DNA from 2 places in the Arthrobacter sp. UCD-GKA genome. Region 1 is predicted to be linked to the other one. Evidence: predicted binding sites of a transcription regulator. Region 1 holds the regulator's gene; the other holds the start of a gene.

What was found. The regulator HrcA, encoded in region 1, represses chaperone genes, less so after heat shock. The targets are predictions, from matches to a motif close to TTNGCACTCGNNNNNNNCGAGTGCNAA.
Region 2: a site for HrcA is predicted at 2,760-2,786, ahead of groL (chaperonin GroEL). Genes of this name have one in related genera too.

Annotation. Positions count from the first base shown of each region.
Region 1 is NZ_MOLR01000006.1:175,040-180,829, forward strand. Features, by position in the region: gene BLJ79_RS12420 (GerMN domain-containing protein) at 1-238, shown strand, start outside; gene BLJ79_RS12425 (16S rRNA (uracil(1498)-N(3))-methyltransferase) at 347-1,150, opposite strand; gene dnaJ (molecular chaperone DnaJ) at 1,147-2,280, opposite strand; gene hrcA (heat-inducible transcriptional repressor HrcA) at 2,330-3,343, opposite strand; gene BLJ79_RS12440 (DUF3097 family protein) at 3,624-4,478, shown strand; gene BLJ79_RS12445 (DUF4870 domain-containing protein) at 4,698-5,111, shown strand; gene hemW (radical SAM family heme chaperone HemW) at 5,215-5,790, opposite strand, start outside.
Region 2 is NZ_MOLR01000013.1:112,639-118,428, forward strand. Features, by position in the region: gene BLJ79_RS19115 (DUF4031 domain-containing protein) at 1-542, shown strand, start outside; gene groL (chaperonin GroEL) at 945-2,582, opposite strand; gene BLJ79_RS19125 (LytR C-terminal domain-containing protein) at 2,863-3,531, opposite strand; gene BLJ79_RS19130 (DUF3263 domain-containing protein) at 3,626-3,922, opposite strand; gene BLJ79_RS19135 (uracil-DNA glycosylase) at 4,058-4,831, shown strand; gene BLJ79_RS19140 (threonine/serine exporter family protein) at 4,828-5,790, opposite strand, start outside.

The DNA.
Region 1 (5,790 bases):
CGCATCGTTCTCCGGCGGGGAGTCCTGGGAGATCACCCGCCGCGGGGAATCCCCCGAGGACAACCAGGTCGTGGCCTCCGGCGACCTGCACACGGGCGGGGATTCGCTGGGCCACAACGAGTTCTCCTTCACCTATGTGCTGGCGCCGGGCAACTACACCTTCTCCGCCTGGGGAATCGACGCCGCCACCGGTCGCCACGCCGGCACCGAATCCAAGGACTTCGCCGTCACCAAGTAGCCGGACCGCGGCAACGATACCCACCACATGCACGGAAGGGATCCCCCGAAAAGGGGGATCCCTCTGTGCATGTTGCTTCTTCGTCGGAGCGGGCCGGCAGCCGGCTCCCTAGAGCTGGCCGAGCAGGTGGCGCACCAGCACCAGCGCGGCAGGGCCGGCGGTGGAGGCCCGCAGCACGTGGCTGCCCAGCAGCGCGACCTTGGCCCCGGCCGCGATGAACTTCTCAAGCTCGGCATCGGAGATCCCGCCCTCCGGGCCCACCACCAGCGTGACTTCCGGTCGCGCGCCGGCCCCGGCAGACGGTGCCGGCGGGTTGACTTCAAGCCATTGGGCCACCACCGCTGCCAACGAGTCGGTTCCGGCTTCGTGCAGGATCACCACCAGGGTCGGCACCCCGGAGGAGGCGCGCGCGGCGATGTCCCGGGCCAGCCCGGAGCTGGTGAGCATCGGGCGGACCTCGGGCAGGAAGGTGCGGCGGGATTGCTTCAGCGCCGCCAGCACCGTGGATTCCCACTTGCCCAGCGCCTTGGCCGCCTTGGCCTCGTTCCAGCGCACGATCGCGCGGTCCGACTGCCAGGGCCGCACCGCATCGATGCCCAGCTCGACCGCGGATTCCACGGCCTGCAGGTCGCGGTCGCCCTTGGCCAGGGCCTGGACCAAGGTGATGCCCACCGGTGCGGCGGCCTCGACCTCCAGGGCGCGCACGATCGCCTCGAGCGCGGACTTCTGCGTGTCGGTGACCTCGGCGATGGCGCGCACCCCGGACCCGTCGACCAAATCGATCAGTTCCCCGGCCCGAACGCGCTTGACCGTCACCGCATGGTGGCCCTCGGGCCCGTCCAGGTGCAGTTCGGTGCCCGTGCGCGCACCGGCAAGCTCACCGGCGGGAAGGAAGAAGCACTGGTTGCTCATGCGCCCAGGTTGCCCAGCTTCCCGCGCAGGCGGGAGAACATGCCGCCGCTGTTTTCCATGCGGCCCTCGGCGAATTCCTCGCCGCGGAGCTTGGCCAGCTGTTCGAGCAGCTCGCGCTGCGCCGCGTCGACCTTGGTGGGGGTCTCGACGTGCAGGTGCACGATGATGTCCCCGCGCTTGCCGCCGCGCAGCCGCGGGACCCCGAGCCCGGGCAGGCGCACGGTGTCGCCCGACTGGGCGCCGGATTCGACCTCGATGACCTGGGAACCGTCGAAGGTCTCCAGGTCCAGGTCGGCGCCGAGGGCCGCGGCGGTCATCGGGACGTTCATCCGGGCGTGCAGGTCGACGCCGTCGCGTTCGAAGATCTTGTGGCGCCGCACCTCGATCTCGACGTACAGGTCCCCGTTGGGGCCGCCGCCGGGACCCGCCTCGCCCTGGTTGGCCAGATGGATGCGGGTGCCGCTGGCCACGCCGGCGGGAATCTTCAGCTGCTTGGAGATGCGCTCGCGGACCCGGCCCTGGCCGCTGCAGTCGATGCAGGGGTCTTCGATGGTGGTGCCGAAGCCGCGGCAGGCGGCACAGGTCTCCACCGTCATCATCTGGCCCAGGAAGGAGCGCACCGGGCGCTGGATCTGGCCGGCGCCGTGGCAGATGGTGCAGGTGACCGGGGAGGTGCCCGGGCGGCAGCAGCTGCCCTGGCAGGTGGAGCAGGTCACGGCCGTTTCCATCTCCAGCGGGTAGACCGTTCCGGCGACGGCGTCGCCCAGGTCGATGGTGGCGGTGATCAGCGCGTCGCGGCCGCGCTGGGTGCGCGAGGCCGGGCCCTGCGCCCCGCCGCCGCCGCCGAAGAACTGCTCGAAGATGTCCCCGAACCCCCCGCCGAAACCGCCGCCGCCGCCGAAACCGGTCTGGCCGTTGCCGTTCTCGTTGCCGGTGGCGTCGTAGTTGGCGCGCTTGTCCGCATCCGAGAGCACCTCGTAGGCGCGGGTGACCAGCTTGAATTTCTCGCTGGCATCCTCGCCGGGGTTCACATCCGGGTGCAGCTTGCGGGCCAACTTGCGGTAGGCCTTCTTGATTTCCTCGCCGGTGGCGTCCTTGCTGACGCCCAGGACTTCGTAATGGGTGCTCACAGTGCTCGCTGTGTCCTTTCGTACTTCAAAAAATTGCTGGCGACCCGCATCAGCCGGCCAGGATTCGTGACAGGTATCGGGCGACGGCACGCACGGCGGCCATCGAGGTGGGGTAGTTCATCCGGGTGGGGCCCAGCACGCCGATCATGGCCTGCTCGCCGGGGCCGTAGCCGGTGGCGACGACCGAGGCCTCGGTCAGCGCACCGTACTGGTTCTCGGCCCCGATGCCCACAGCGATGCCATGGGCGTCCTGCTCCAGCTCGGAGAAGAGGCGCAAGAGCACCACCTGCTCCTCCAGGGCCTCGAGCACCGGGGTGATGCTCAGCGGGAAATCAATGTTGGCGCGTGCCAGGTTCGCGGTGCCCGCAGTGAGGATCCTGTCCACCGCGGAATTGCGTGCCAGCGCGCCCAGGGCCTCGCTGACCGTGCGCACCGCCGGTGCCAGGCGCGGCTCCACGAGATCCGGAATGCCCTGGGCAAGCCGGGCAACCTCGGCAATCGGCTTGGCGTCAAGCGCCAAGAGCAGCACCTGGCGCAACCGGCCCAGGTCTTCATCGCCCAGGGCGCCGGGCAACAGGACCACGCGCTGCTCGACCTTGCCGCTGGAGGCGATGAGCACCACCAGGGTCTGCCCGGCACCGAGCCCGACCAACTCGATGTGGCGCACGGTGGCGTTGGAGAAGTGCGGGACCTGGATCAGGGCTACCTGCCGGGTGATGCTCGCCAGCAGCCGCACGGTGTTCTCCAGCACGTCGTTGACGTCGTGGGAACCCTCGAGCAGCGCGGCAATGGCGCGGCGTTCGGCGGCAGAGAGCGGCTTGATGTCGCCGATCTGGTCGACGAAGTGCCGGTAGCCCTTTTCCGTGGGGATCCGCCCGGAGGAGGTGTGCGGGGCAACGATCAGCCCCTCTTCCTCCAGGGAAGCCATGTCGTTGCGGATGGTGGCCGCCGACACGCCCAGGTTGTGGCGATCGAGCAGGGCACGCGAACCGACAGGTTCGCGCGACTGCACATAATCTTCAACGATGGCTCGAAGGACCTCGAGCCGACGCGGTTCGGTCATTCTCACCTCTCCTGACAAGCCGGTTCACCATGGTCAAGGGATGGCATTGCACACGCCCCGGCCGGGTTCCGGGGTTCGGGGGCGCGCATTGGCACTCGACACGTTCAACTGCTAAGTCTAATACGTTCCGAACCTCTTGTTAGCATGGTTTGGTCCCTGGCCGCGATGCCGCGTTCGACACACCTGCCGATTGCACCAGGCCCGTGGCTCCGGTCCCGAGGCCGGGGCCCGTGCGCGCAGCGGACCAAGGACCTGTGAACCCATAGGTGAAAGTGACACGATGAGCTACCACGGCTGGGGCGCCCAGGACATCAGCGCCCCCAAGAAACGCGTATTGCGCAAGGTCCCGCTCGCCCTAGGCCTGTTGCTCGAGGACGTCGAGAGCGGCTGGGTCGGCGAGGTCGTACGAAGCGAGAAGTCCGGCGGCATGCGCGTGCTGGTCCTGGAGGACCGGCATGGCCGCACCAAGTCGTTCCGCGCCGGCTTTGGCTTCCTGCTCGAGGGCGAACCGGTGGAGATCATCGAGCCGGCCGCGGCTCCCGCCGTTCCCCTGGGCACGGCCCGCAGCGCCTCGGGCTCGCGCATGGTCACCGACCTGAAGGCCCGCACCGCCCGGGCCAGCCGCATCTGGGTCGAAGGCAAGCACGATGCCCAGCTGGTCGAGAAGGTCTGGGGCCACGACCTGCGCGTCGAGGGCATTGTGGTCGAGCCGCTGCACGGCGTCGACGATCTGGCCGGCGCCATCCGCGCCTTCGCCCCTTCCCCGCAGCGCAAGCTCGGCGTCCTGGTCGACCACCTGCTTCCGGGAACCAAGGAGGCAAAGATCGCCGCCGAGGCCATGCGGGTTCCGGGGGCCGCGGGCAACGTGCTGATCGTCGGTCACCCGTACGTCGATGTGTGGCAGGCCATCCGGCCCTCCGTGCTGAAGATCCGCGCCTGGCCGGTGGTCCCGCGCGGAACCGACTGGAAGACCGGCATCCTCAAGGGACTGGGCTGGCCGCACGCCGAGCAGGTCGATGTGGCCCAGGGCTGGGAACGCATCCTGGGGCAGGTTCGCTCCTATGCGGACCTGGAGCCCTCACTGCTGGGCCGGGTCGAGGAAGTCATCGACTTCCTCACCGCCGGGGACCACTGACCGGATCGCGCAGGTCACCGGCCAGGTCCCGCGGGTGAGGTTGCTCACCCGGGGATCGGTGAACGGGCACGTGGAGATGCGGGGATGGTTACGAATCAACAACAAAGGCGTCCCGTTGCCCCGAATGCGGGCCAAACGGCATTTCGCGTTCATCGGCGATCCCCGTTTGAGGATAAACTGGCCAACGGTTCACCCAACGCAACGAAGAGGACATCAGCAGTGGCAAACGAGGCACGAAATGCTCCCGGTGGCGACAGCCAGCCGGATCGATTCGAAGGTTCCTCGGCCGCACCCCTGCCCCTGACGCCTTCCGAGGACCGGCAGTGGGCCATGATCGCCCACTTTGGCGCGATCCTGGGATGCATCCCCTCGTTGATCATCTACGCGGTCTTCCGCGCCCGCGGCCCGTTCACCGCCCAGGAATCCAAGGAAGCGCTGAACTTCACCTTCCCGCTGACCGTCCTGGCGATCGTGCTGCACCTGTTCTCGCTGCTCCCCGGCATCGGCTGGGTCTTTGCGATCCTCGTCGTGGCCATCTGGCTCTTCCTGACCATCAGCGGCGTGCGCGCCGGCATCAACGCGAACAAGTCGCGCCCCTACCGCTACGGGCTGAACCTGCGCCTCTTCCGCTAGACCGGACCACCACCAACCAGCAAATGCAAAAGACGGTGTGTGTACCGGCCCCCATGGGTCCGGTACACGCACCGTCTTTTCTGTTTCCCGGGCCGGGCAGGAGCTAGAAGTCCAGCAACCGCCGCAGCACCGCATCGGCCAGCAACCGGCCCTGCAGGGTCAGCACGACCTTCTTCGCAAACGCTTCCTCGGGAACGACCAGCCCGTCGGCGATCAGCCCGGCGATGGCCTTGCGGCCCTCGGGCAGCAGCTCGGCGGTGTCCATGCCATCCACGATGCGGGTCAGCAACATGGCCTTTTCCAGGTAGCGCGCCTCGGCGTCAGGGGTTTCCCGCCCGGCCGCCGGCGAGGTCCCGGCGTCGATGCGCTGCTGGTAGGCGGCCGGGTGCTTGACGTTCCACCAGCGCAGCCCGCCCACGTGGGAGTGCGCACCGGGGCCCGCTCCCCACCAGTCGCCGCCGCGCCAGTAGGCAAGGTTGTGCAGGCAGCGGGTGGATTCGTCCTTGGACCAGTTGCTGACCTCGTACCAGTTGTAGCCGGCGGCGCCAAAGAGCTCGTCGGCGATCAGGTACTTGTCGGCGTGGTCGTCGTCATCGATGTTGGCGACCTCGCCGCGGCGGATCTGCCCGGCCAGCCGGGTGCCCTCCTCGATGATCAGTGCGTACGCCGAGATGTGGTC
Region 2 (5,790 bases), on a different contig from region 1:
AGCAACAGCGGGTCTACCACGACCGTGCGCACCTGGTGGCGGTGCTCGTATCCCTGGACACCCTGGCCGGTCCGCACCGGCAGGAGGCCGCTCACCTGCCCGTATACCTGGCCGCCTGGTTCCACGACGCCGTGTACCGGGGCGCCGCAACCGACGAGCAGGATTCCGCCGCGCTGGCCGCGGAACTGCTGCCGGGCGTTGGCGTTGCCGCAGAGGTGGTGGACGAGGTGGTTCGACTCGTCCTGCTGACCACGACCCACAAGCCCGCGCCCGGGGACCATGCCGGGGCGCTGCTCTGCGACGCGGACCTGGAGGTGCTGGCACGCAGTGATTCGGCCTACCGCCGGTACACCGCGGCGGTGCGCCGCGAATACGCCCACGTCCCGGATGCCGACTTTGCCCGCGGACGTGCCTCGATCCTGCGTGGGTTGTTGGAGGGTGGGTCGTTGTACTCCAGTAACCGGGGCCGGGAATTGTGGGAGGAACAGGCCCGGGCCAACCTGGAATCCGAGCTTGCGGAGCTGGAGCCCCTGGCTCGATAGGCTCGGGCCGAAATACCGGAAGCGGGCTACGCACGCAGGGCTTGGGCCCAAAGGGTTTCATGTTCCTTCACGAACCCCGTGGCCCGCGCCCGGTGTTCCCCGTGCCCGTCCACGAACATCCGCACCCGGGGCGAGGCCATTGTGGCAGACCAGCTCCGGGCCGACGGCCGAGTTCCGGGTGCTCCAGGCATCGTCCGGGGACACCTGGAACGTTTCGGCCGCATCGTGGAGCCGTCGTATCCGGCGCCATCGAACATCCCCTGCGGTCAACGCGTTAACGCCGCGGGCCGCCCTCCCGTGCGGCGAACCTCCTCCGCAAGGGATGAGGTCCACCGCCGGGAAAGCGGCCCGTAGTTTTGGCTGGTGAAGCCTACGCGCTAGGCGCGGTGTGTGCCAGGGGGATTAGAATCCGCCCATGCCGCCCATGCCACCCATGTCGTCGCCACCCGGTGCTGCTGCGCCGGCCGGAACCGGCTTGTCAGCGACAACGGCTTCGGTGGTGAGGAACAGGCCGGCGATCGAGGCGGCATTCTGCAGTGCAGAACGGGTCACCTTGACCGGGTCGTTCACGCCGGCTGCCAGCAGGTCGACGTATTCGCCGGTTGCTGCATTCAGGCCGTGGCCTGCGGGCAGTCCCTTGACCTTGTCGGCAACGACGCCCGGCTCAAGGCCGGCGTTGAAGGCGATCTGCTTCAGCGGGGCTTCGATGGCAACGCGCACGATGTTTGCACCGGTTGCCTCGTCGCCTTCGAGCTTCAGCTTGGCGAATGCGATGGCACCGGCCTGGATGAGGGCCACGCCGCCACCGGCGACGATGCCTTCCTCGACTGCTGCCTTGGCGTTGCGCACAGCGTCTTCGATGCGGTGCTTGCGCTCCTTGAGCTCAACCTCGGTTGCGGCACCGGCCTTGATGACTGCAACGCCGCCGGCCAGCTTGGCCAGGCGCTCCTGCAGCTTCTCGCGGTCGTAGTCCGAATCGGAGTTCTCGATCTCGGCGCGAATCTGGTTCACGCGACCGGCGATCTCCTCGGCGTCGCCCGCACCCTCGACGATGGTGGTCTCGTCCTTGGTGACAACAACCTTGCGGGCGGAGCCCAGCAGGTCGATGGTGGCGTTTTCGAGCTTCAGGCCGATTTCCTCGGAGATGACCTGGCCACCGGTGAGGATGGCAATGTCGGCCAGCATGGCCTTGCGGCGGTCGCCGAAGCCCGGTGCCTTGACGGCGACGGACTTGAACAGGCCGCGGATCTTGTTCACGATCAGGGTTGCAAGGGCTTCGCCCTCGATGTCCTCGGCGATGATCAGCAGCGGCTTGTTCGACTGCATGACCTTCTCAAGGATCGAAACCATGTCCTTGACATTGGTGATCTTCGAGTTGGCAATCAGGATGTACGGATCTTCAAGGACCGTTTCCTGGCGCTCGTTGTCGGTGACGAAGTAGGCCGAGATGTAGCCCTTGTCGAAGCGCATGCCCTCGGTGAGCTCAAGCTCGAGGCCGAAGGTGTTCGACTCCTCGACGGTGATGACACCTTCCTTGCCGACCTTGTCCAGTGCCTCGGCGATCAGGGCGCCGATTTCGTTGTCGCCGGCGGAGATCGATGCGGTGGCAGCGATCTGCTCCTTGGTCTCGATTTCCTTGGCGGAGGCCAGCAGCTCGGCGGTGACCGCGTCGACTGCCTTCTCGATGCCGCGCTTCAGGGACAGCGGGTCGGCGCCGGCAGCAACGTTGCGCAGGCCTTCCTTGACCAGGGCCTGGGCCAGGACGGTTGCGGTGGTGGTGCCGTCGCCTGCGACGTCATCGGTCTTCTTGGCAACTTCCTTGACGAGCTCGGCACCGATCTTCTCGTACGGGTCTTCGAGCTCGATCTCCTTGGCAATGGAGACACCGTCGTTGGTGATCGTGGGGGCGCCCCACTTCTTTTCCAGAACGACGTTGCGACCACGCGGGCCAAGGGTGACCTTGACGGCGTCGGCCAGGATGTTCAGGCCGCGCTCAAGGCCTCGGCGTGCTTCCTCGTCAAATGCAATGATTTTGGCCATAGCGGCTTATGTCCTTTCGGGACGTTCATGCGTATCTACGACCTGAGGCAACGCCCGCGACGGACGAAGAATCCACGATGTCATGGGACGATCGCAAAAGCTTCTCGCTGCCTTGGTCAAGGACTCACTCAAACAACATCCCGAAACCGCACGGATCCGGTCGAAACTTCGATCGAATTAGCAGTCGGGACGTGTGAGTGCTAATACAAATCTTGGCACTCAACCACCCGGAGTGCAAGCTGTGGGTCTTTGCCGACAGCGTAGTTCGCCACGCTTCGGCCTAGCGGTAGTTGCTTCCCAGCACGATGGCGATATTGCCCGGGATGTTTGCGCTCTGCATGATCGAGGTGATGCCCAGTTCCCCGGCCGCCGCTTCAGCCGTGGCCCGCTGGGTCTCGGAGCGGTAGTAGACCGTGGAGTAGGTGACCTTCTTGGTCCAGTTCGATGCCGAGACATTGCTGAACCCGGCGTTCAAGAGCTCGGTGCGGGCCTGGCCGGCAAGGCCGCCGACCTTTGCCCCGTTGTAGACACCCATGACCATGGTCGTGTCGACATCCTCCGGCAACCCGCTTGCGCTGGCATCGGTGGATTCGGAGGCCGCGGTCGACTCGCCGGGGTCCGTGGAGCCGCTTTCGGAGGGCGTTTCGCTGGGATCCTCGGTGGCGGACGGCGATTCGGAGGCGTCGGAGGAAGCCGGGGCCGAAGTCGAGTCCGAGGAGCTCGCGGCCACCGGTGCGGGGTCGTTCGAGGTGCCCATGAGCTTGGGCAGGACCATGAAGGAGAAGAGTCCCACCACCAGGGCAAGCGCCCCGAAGACCATCAGCCAGCGCAGCCCGGATCGGGCTCCGCCCACGGATGCGGCGGCAGCCCAGCCGTTTTCGCGGTGCGAGCCGCTACGGTTGCTGAACTCAGGGACGCGATCAAATTCATCGCGCGGATAGTTGGTCATGCCCGTCCTCGGTGATGTGTCGTGCAATGTGGGCATGCGCGGGTGCAGGAACACAAGCGCCTCCGGGCCCCGAAACGCCCGACGTGCGTTGCATTCATGCCTCGGATTCGAGCCGTTTCGCCGACCGAGCGCGATGCCTCGTCGTTCGTAGTCTACGCAATCGCTTGACCAGCATGGGGTCATGGGCCAGCGCCGCGTCCGTGTCGATCAGCGTATTCAACAACTGGTAGTAGTTGGTTGGCGAGATGGAAAACATCTCTGCGATGGCTTGTTCCTTGGCTCCGGCATACTTCCACCACTGGCGTTCCAGCGCGAGAATCCGCTGGGAACGCTCATCCAGCTCGCTGGATTCATCAAGCTCAAACTCGAGCCCAAGTGCCTCGGATGACATTGCACTTCCCTCAACAATCCAGTTCCCGGTACACGGCGAACGACCGGGCAATCTGCCTCAACTGTAATTATTCTAACGCGTCTGCCCGACACTTCGGCTGTCCAACCGGGCCGCCATCTGCCCACAATGGATCCCATGGACACGCACGAAACACCCCTGTTCGAGCTCCCCGCCCCGGCCGTCGACACCGCCCCCTTCCCCTTTGCCAACGGGCTTGCACCCGCCGTGGCCGGAGGATTCGTGGCCGAGGACTGGGCGCAGGCGCTGGCCCCGGTGGAGGGCACGCTGGTTGGAATCGCCCGGGTGCTGGAGGCCAGGCGAGCCTCCGGCGAGCGCATCCTGCCGGCTCCGGGGAACATCCTGCGGGCCTTCAAGCGACCGCTGGCCGAAGCCCGGGTGCTGGTCATGGGACAGGACCCCTATCCCACGCCGGGGCATTCCATGGGCCTGAGCTTTGCCGCGCTGCCTCAGGTGCACCCGTTGCCGCGCAGCCTGAAGAACATCTACATCGAGCTGCACGAGGACACCGGCGTGCCGATCCCGTCGCACGGGGATCTTTCCGCATGGGCAGACCAGGGCGTGGTGCTGCTGAACAGGGTGCTAACCGTGGGTGCCTCCGCGGCCGGGTCGCACCGGAAGCTGGGTTGGGAGGCGGTGACCGATGCGGCGATGGCGGCGCTGGCCGCGCGCGGCGGTCCGTTGGTGGCGGTCCTGTGGGGCAAGGATGCCCAGGCCCTGGCCCCGGCGCTGGCCCCGATCCCGATCATCGCCTCGGCACATCCCTCGCCGTTGTCGGCGCGGCGCGGGTTCTTCGGGTCCAAGCCCTTCACCCGGGCCAACGCGCTGCTGGTGGAAGCCGGAGGGGCGCCCATCGACTGGGCCCTGCCGATGGCGGCGCCCCGATCCTAGCGGCGGCGGATGTTGCGGCGCTCGGCGAGCGCCTCGGCGCCGATCAGCGGGCGGGCGAGCGTGTCGCCGAACACCACCCCGCCGGCAATCGCCATCATGATGGTGAAGGCGGAAAACATCTCCACCATGGCCGAGGACATATCCGCGACGTCAAAGACGATCCCGTACATGGAGCGGAAGATCATCAGGCCGGGCAGCAGGAACACGATCGCGGGGGCCGCGAGCACCAGCTGCGGGGCGCGCATCTTGTAGGCCACCCAGCGCCCGGCCATGCCGACAAAGGTCGCCGCGACGGCCGGTGACGCCCGCTCCCCCACGCCCAGGGCCTGGATGCCCAACAGGATCAGGTAGCCCAGCAGGGCAATGGCCCCGGTGGGCAGCAGGAGCTTGGGCTCGGACTGCTCGGTGATCGCGCCGGCGATGACGGCCACCACCACCAGGACGGCCAGCAGCCATCCGGGGTAGGCGATCGGGTCGATGGCGCTGACATCCAGCATCGGGGCGCCCAACAGCTGCCCGGAGACCAGTGCGGCCATGATCCCGGTCAGGATCGCGGCATAGGTCAGCCCCGCGGAGAAGAAGCGCCCGGCGGCGGTGACGGGGAACCCGTTGATCGCATCCTGCAGGGCCGAGACGAACCGGGAGGAAGGCAACAGCAGCAGGATGCCGCCGGCGACCACCAGCGCCGCGTCGATGGGTGCATGCAGCGCATGGAAAAGCACGGCGATGGCCGTGATCACGAACGTGGCAGTGGCGACCGAGAAGAACTCGGGGACCCGCCAGCGCGCGGCATACTTGAGGAGCTGCCCGACGGCCACCGAGGAGACGAAGGCCAGGGCTGCACCCATCAGCGAGCCGCCGATGAAGACCACGAAGAAAGCGGCAAAGGCTCCGGCCGCCGAGGCGATCATCCAGCGCGGGAACGGCTTGGGCTTGCGCGAGACCTCCCGCAGCCGGTC